One region of the Streptomyces sp. NPDC048659 genome, then DNA from elsewhere that is predicted to be linked to it. Evidence: riboswitches for the same ligand, from Rfam matches in the RefSeq annotation. Region 1 holds a riboswitch; the other holds the start of a gene.
The links. A riboswitch is a leader RNA that binds a small molecule or an ion and turns the genes downstream of it on or off. The one in region 1 is predicted to bind ZMP and ZTP.
Positions count from the first base shown of each region.

Region 2: another riboswitch for ZMP and ZTP. It lies ahead of AB0C99_RS11110 (bifunctional 5,10-methylenetetrahydrofolate dehydrogenase/5,10-methenyltetrahydrofolate cyclohydrolase); the one in region 1 lies ahead of glyA (serine hydroxymethyltransferase).

Region 1 covers NZ_JBEZHM010000113.1:561-4,072, forward strand. The annotation lists gene rocD (ornithine--oxo-acid transaminase) at 1-941, opposite strand, end outside; ZMP/ZTP riboswitch at 1,047-1,137, shown strand; gene glyA (serine hydroxymethyltransferase) at 1,206-2,489, shown strand; gene trpS (tryptophan--tRNA ligase) at 2,595-3,512, shown strand, end outside.
Region 2 covers NZ_JBEZHM010000010.1:162,966-166,477, forward strand. The annotation lists gene AB0C99_RS11100 (aldehyde dehydrogenase family protein) at 1-225, opposite strand, end outside; gene AB0C99_RS11105 (GAF domain-containing protein) at 275-1,513, opposite strand; ZMP/ZTP riboswitch at 1,795-1,899, shown strand; gene AB0C99_RS11110 (bifunctional 5,10-methylenetetrahydrofolate dehydrogenase/5,10-methenyltetrahydrofolate cyclohydrolase) at 1,928-2,782, shown strand; gene AB0C99_RS11115 (hypothetical protein) at 2,947-3,512, shown strand, end outside.

The DNA of each region.
Region 1 (3,512 bases):
TCGGTGGCCCGCTGCTGGTACTCGCCGGTCTCCAGCATCGCGATGACCTCCAGCGCCACCGCGCAGGCCAGCGGATTCCCGCCGAACGTCGACCCGTGCTCACCCGGCCGGAACACCCCGAGCACGTCCCGGTCCGCGACCACCGCCGAGACCGGCACCACACCGCCCCCGAGCGCCTTGCCCAGCACGTACACGTCGGGCACCACGCCCTCGTGCTCGCACGCGAAGGTGCGCCCCGTGCGCCCGAGCCCCGACTGGATCTCGTCGGCCATGAACAGCACGCCCCGCCGCGAGGTCAGCTCCCGCACCCCGCGCAGATAGCCCGCCGGCGGCACCAGCACCCCCGCCTCGCCCTGGATCGGCTCGACGAGCACGGCGACCGTGTTCTCGGTGACCGCCGCCTCCAGGGCGGTGAGGTCCCCGTACGGCACGATCTCGAAGCCCGGCGTGTACGGCCCGTAGTGGGCGCGGGCCTCGTGGTCCGTGGAGAAGCTGACGATCGTCGTCGTGCGGCCGTGGAAGTTGTTGGCCGCCACCACGATCTTCGCGTGCCCGTCCGGCACGCCCTTCACCTCGTACCCCCACTTCCGCGCCGTCTTCACCGCCGTCTCCACGGCCTCCGCGCCCGTGTTCATCGGCAGCACCGCCTCCTTGCCGCACAGCGCGGCCAGCCGCCCGCAGAACTCGCCGAAGCGGTCGTGGTGGAAGGCGCGGGAGGTGAGCGTCACGCGGTCGAGCTGCGCCCGTGCCGCGTCCAGCAGCCGCGGGTTGCGGTGCCCGAAGTTGAGCGCCGAGTACCCGGCGAGCATGTCCAGGTAGCGGCGCCCCTCGACGTCGGTCACCCACGCGCCTTCGGCGGTGGCGACGACCACGGGCAGGGGGTGGTAGTTGTGGGCGCTGTGCGCGTCCGCGGCAGCGATCTCGTCTTGCGTCCTCGACACGGGATCTCCGTTCGTCCTGCGGCCAGGGGCTGGTGTCCCCTTTCTTATCGTCGCTCGGATGCCGGACGGGGAAACCTCGCGTGACGGCACGCCCGCTAGGCTGGAAACACGCACGGCGACTGGCGTACGGGGAAACGACCCCGGGGGAGCCGCGCGCGGCCAGCCACACGAGGTGCCGCCCGCCTGGGCATCACGGGAACCGACCGGGTCCCGTGCGGCGCCGAGGCGTCCCGGGACCGTCCCGCCGAACCCCGGAGCGACGCCATGACGACGCACCCCACCACCCACGCCACCACCCACCCCGCCCTCGCCGCCGCCGATCCCGACCTCGCCGCCCTCGTCGGCGCGGAGGAGCGGCTCCAGGCGGAGACCCTGCGGCTCATCCCGAGCGAGAACTACGTCTCCGCCGCCGTCCTGGAAGCCTCCGGCACGGTGCTCCAGAACAAGTACAGCGAGGGCTACCCGGGCCGCCGCTACTACGAGGGCCAGCAGGTCATCGACCAGGTCGAGAGCCTGGCCGTGGACCGCGCCAAGGCCCTCTTCGGCGTCGAGCACGCGAACGTGCAGCCCTACTCCGGCTCCCCGGCCAACCTCGCCGTGTACCTGGCGTTCGCGAACCCCGGCGACACGGTCATGGGCATGGCCCTGCCGATGGGCGGCCACCTCACCCACGGCTGGGGCGTCTCGGCCACCGGCACCTGGTTCCGGGGCGTCCAGTACGGCGTGCGCCACGAGGACGGGCTGATCGACTTCGACCAGGTGCGCGAGCTCGCGCTCAAGGAGCGGCCGAAGGTGATCTTCTGCGGCGGCACCGCGCTGCCCCGCACGATCGACTTCGCCGCGTTCGGCGAGATCGCCCGCGAGGCCGGCGCGGTGCTGGTCGCGGACGTGGCGCACATCGCGGGCCTGATCGCGGGCGGCGCCCACCCGTCCCCGGTGCCGCACGCCGACGTGGTCTCGACGACCACCCACAAGACCCTGCGCGGCCCGCGCGGCGCGATGCTGATGTCCCGCGCGGAGCACGCGAAGGCCCTCGACAAGGCGGTCTTCCCCGGCCTCCAGGGCGGCCCGCACAACCAGACCACCGCCGCCATCGCGGTGGCCCTGCGGGAGGCGGCCCAGCCCTCGTTCCGTACGTACGCGCACGCGGTCGTCGCCAACGCCAAGGCGCTCGCGGAGGCGCTGCTGGCCCGCGGCTTCGACCTGGTCTCCGGCGGCACCGACAACCACCTGATCCTGATCGACCTGACCCCGAAGGAGGTCCCCGGCAAGATCGCCGCGAAGGCCCTGGACCGGGCGGGCATCGTCGTGAACTACAACACCGTGCCGTACGACACCCGCAAGCCCTTCGACCCGTCCGGCATCCGGATCGGCACCCCGTCCCTGACCTCCCGGGGCCTGGACGTGACGCACATGCCGCAGGTCGCGGAGTGGATCGACCGCGCCGTCACGGCGGCGGGCAAGGGCGACGAGGCGGCCCTGGCCGCCGTGCGCGCGGAGGTCGCCGAGCTGATGGCGGCCCACCCGGCCCCGGGCCTGCCCGCCTGACCGGACCGGCCCCGCGCACCTCCCTCCCCGCCCCGGGAGGGAGGTGCGTCACACGGCAGCGAGGGCAGTCCGGGATCGCGCCGGGCACCTGAGAGAATGATGAGCATGGCCTCTGACAGTCCTCGTGTGCTCTCCGGAATCCAGCCCACCGCAGGCTCGTTCCACCTCGGCAACTACCTCGGCGCCGTCCGCCAGTGGGTGGCGCTGCAGGAGTCCCACGACGCCTTCTACATGGTGGTGGACCTGCACGCCATCACGGTCCCGCAGGACCCCGCCGCGCTGCGCGCCAACACCCGGCTCGCCGCCGCCCAGCTGCTGGCCGCGGGCCTCGACCCGGAGCGCTGCACCCTCTTCGTGCAGAGCCACGTGCCCGAGCACACGCAGCTCGCCTGGCTGATGAACTGCCTCACGGGCTTCGGCGAGGCGTCCCGCATGACGCAGTTCAAGGACAAGTCGGCCAAGCAGGGCGCGGGCAACGCGACCGTCGGCCTCTTCACGTACCCGATCCTCCAGGTCGCGGACATCCTGCTCTACCAGGCCCACCAGGTCCCGGTCGGCGAGGACCAGCGCCAGCACATCGAGCTGACCCGCGACCTCGCGGAGCGGTTCAACGGGCGCTTCGGCGAGACGTTCACGATCCCGGCGCCGTACATCCTCAAGGAGACGGCGAAGATCTACGACCTCCAGGACCCGTCGATCAAGATGAGCAAGTCGGCGTCGACGCCGAAGGGCCTCATCAACCTGCTCGACGACCCGAAGACGACGGCGAAGAAGGTCAAGAGCGCCGTCACGGACACCGACACGGTGATCCGCTTCGACCCGGAGCACAAGGCCGGCGTCTCCAACCTGCTCACGATCATGTCCGTGCTCACCGACACGTCGGTCCCCGACCTGGAGAAGAGCTACGAGGGCAAGATGTACGGCGCCCTGAAGACCGACCTGGCCGAGGTCATGGTGGACTTCGTCACGCCGTTCCGGACCCGGACGCAGGAATATCTGGACGACCCGGAGACGCTGGACTCG
Region 2 (3,512 bases), on a different contig from region 1:
CCGGCCCCAGCCCGGCGCCGCCGCGTGCGCCGCGTCCAGCGCCCGCTCCACGTCCTCGGCCGTTCCCCGGGCGACCTCGGCGAACGGCCGGCCGTCCACCGGGCTCGGGTTCTCGAAGTACCCCCCGCGCGCCGGGGCGACGTACTCACCGCCGATCCAGTGGTCGTAGCGGGGCTCGTACGACATGATCGAACCCTCGGTGCCGGGTGCGGCGTAACGCGTCATGGCTCTGGCCTCTCCTCGTACCGCGCCGGCCGTCCCGGGCCGGCTCTGCTCAGCGCCGAGTCTGCGCCGCCCGACGTTGCAAGCCCGTTGCGCCCGCGCCCAGTTCGGCGTCCAGCGCGGTCAGCCGCGCCCGTACGGCCGGAGCCTGCGCCGCCGGCACGGCCGCCGCCAGCGCCCGCCACACCGCGAGGTCGTCCTCGCCCCAGGCGCTGTACGCCCAGTCGGCCAGCAGTCCCGGATCGGCCCGGTCCACCAGCGCCGCCCGCAGCCGCCCCGCCAGCCGCTCCCGCAGCCGCACCACCCCCGGCGCCCGCGAGCCCGGCAGCAGCGGCCCCGCGTACTCCCCGATCGCCGTCGCCAGCGCCCCCGACACAAGCCGCCGGTCCACCGTCAGGAAGTCCGCGTCGACCTCCCCGGTCAGCCGGTACGGGCGCGAGGCCAGCAGCTCCGGACCCAGCAGGCCCCGCAGCCGGGACAGCTCCGCCCGCAGCGTCACCGGCGTGACCGCCCCGTCCTCGTACAGCAGCGTCAGCAGCTCGTCGCCGCCCACCCCCTCCGGCCGGTGCGCCAGCACCGCCAGGATCTCGCTGTGCCGCCGGCTCAGCCGCAGCCGCCGCCCGCCGGTCCGGAGCAGCGCCTCGTCGCGGCCCAGCGCCGACAGCCGTGGCCGGGCGGCGGCCGGGGCGGGCGCCAGCAGCGCCAGCTGCGACTCCGCCGCCCGCGCCACCGCCTGCACGAACGCCAGGCTGTGCGGATGCGCGAGACCCGCCCCGCCCGTGATGTCCACCGCGCCGAGGAGGCGCCCGTCGCGCGGGTCGTGCACCGGCGCCGCCGCACACGTCCACGCCTGCGCCGGGCGCTGGAAGTGCTCCGCCGCGCACACCTGCACCGGCCGGTCCATCGCGAGCGCCGTGCCCGGCGCGTTCGTCCCCGCCGCCGTCTCCGACCAGCGCGCCCCCGGCACGAAGTTCATCCGCCCCGCGCTGCGCAGCGTCCCCGGATGCCCCTCCACCCACAGCATCCGCCCCGCCGCGTCGCACACCGCGATCAGATGCTCGCCGTCCCGCGCGTACGTCCCCATCAGCTCCCGGATCACCGGCATCACCGCCGCCAGCGGATGCTCCTCGCGGTGCCCCGCCAGCTCGTCCTCGTCCAGCTCGACCCGAGCCCCGCCGTCCGGGCTCACCCGCGCCCGCACCGAGCGCCGCCAGGACTCCGCGACCAGCGGGCGCACCGGCGGCACCCCGAGCGGGCCGCCGGCCGTGAACGCCTCGTACGCCCGCCGCACCGCACCGGCCCCGCCCGCACCTTCCGCCGCGCCTGTCGCAGCCGTACCGCCCGTCGTGCCCGTCCAGCCCGTCCCGCCCGCCGCGCCCGTCGCGGCGGTCAACGGTTCGTTCAACTCGGCCTCCCCGGCGCGGTCGTTCGCCTCGTGGAGGCCATCGTCGTGCGCGCGCGAGGCGCCGACAAGCGTCTTGGCGGACGTGCATATGCCCCCTGTCCGGTACCCGCCGGTGCCCGTCCCGGGCGCCCGTCAGGTACCCGTCAGGAGGACCGTCACGTACAGTGGTCCCGGGCCGTGACTGGCGCTGGAGGTGGATCACCACCGGGGAGCGGCCCGGCGGACGCGCTCATCACGCGGCCGTGCCGTCGTCGCGCGCCTGGGCATCCACCGGTCATCGTCGACGCCCAGGAGTGGCCCATGTCCACCAGCACCGCCCGCCTCATGGACGGCACCGCCCTCGCCCGCCGCACGGTCGAGGAGACCGCCGTCCGCGCCGCCGAGATCACCCGCCGCACCGGCACCACCCCCTGCCTCGCGACCGTCCTCGTCGGCGCCGACCCGGCCTCCGTCACGTACGTCAAGATGAAGCAGAACCGCTGCGCGAAGGCCGGAATCCGCTCCAAGCACGTCGAGCTGCCCGCCGCCACGACCACCGAGGAACTCGTCGCCGCGATCACCGCGCTCTCCGAGGACCCCGAGGTCCACGGCATCCTGCTCCAGCACCCCGTCGGCCCGCACATCGACGAGCGCGCCGCCTTCGAGGCCATCGCCCCGGAGAAGGACGTCGACGGCGTCACCATGGCCTCCTTCGCCGCCATGGGCTTCGGCCTGCCCGGCTTCGTCTCCTGCACCCCCGGCGGCATCATGCGCCTGCTCGACGCGTACGACGTGGAGCTCAGCGGCAAGCGGGCCGTCGTCGTCGGCCGCAGCGCCATCCTCGGCAAGCCGGCCGGACTGCTCCTCCTCGGCCGCGACGCCACCGTCACCTACTGCCACTCCCGCACCACCGACCTCTCCGCCGCCGTCCGCGAGGCCGACATCCTCGTCGCCGCCGTCGGCAAGCCCGCCTTCATCAAGGGCGAGGACATCAAGCCGGGCGCCGTCGTCATCGACGCCGGTTACAACCCGGGCAACGTCGGCGACGTCGACTTCGCGAGCGCCGCCGAGCGGGCCTCCCTCATCACCCCCGTCCCCGGCGGCGTCGGCCCGATGACCATCGCCGTCCTGCTCGCCCAGACCGTCGAGGGGGCCGAGCGCCAGCTCGGACTGTGACCCGCCCGGACCGTGGCCAACCCGCCCGGGATGTCCCTTCCGTGCTCCTCCGCCCGTGATCGGGGTCTCGCCCCAGCAGCGGGATTGTCACGGTTCTGTACGAGCGGTGCCCAAGTCACGGATATCGCTCGCCACATGGGCGACGCCGGGTGAACCTGTTCCCTATGCTCCACCCGCCGACGGCATCCCCGTCCCGCGGCGCCCGGCCCCCTCGGCGGCCGGGCGCCGGCGCCCTGCTGGTCCTGGCGCTGGCCGCGGTCCTGTTCCTCTCGGTCGCCCTCACCGCCCGCGGCGGCTCCGACGCGCGCCCGCCGCGCGCCACCGGCCCCACGCGCGCCGCGGCGGGCACCGCGCCGCCCCCGGACGCGGGACCCGCCGGAGGCCGGTCCGACACGCCGTACGACACGCCCGGCCGGGGGCCCTCCACGCGCGGCGCGAGCCCCTCGCAGCGGCCCTCCCGCACCCCGGAACCGACCCGGGCGCCGAAACCGCGCCAGATCCGCACCGCCCCCGCCGCGCCCGCCGTCACGCCCACGGCCCCGGCCACCGCCAGCAGGACGCCGCAGCCGGACACGCACCGCACGGCCGCGCCCACGGGCACCCCGTACGACCGGCTGCACACCGGCGCCTGCTTCGACATCGACCGCGACGCGCCCGGCACCGTCGTCCGCCGCGCCTGCGACACGCCGCACGACGCCGAGGTCGTCGCCCGGCTGCGGCTCACCGGCCG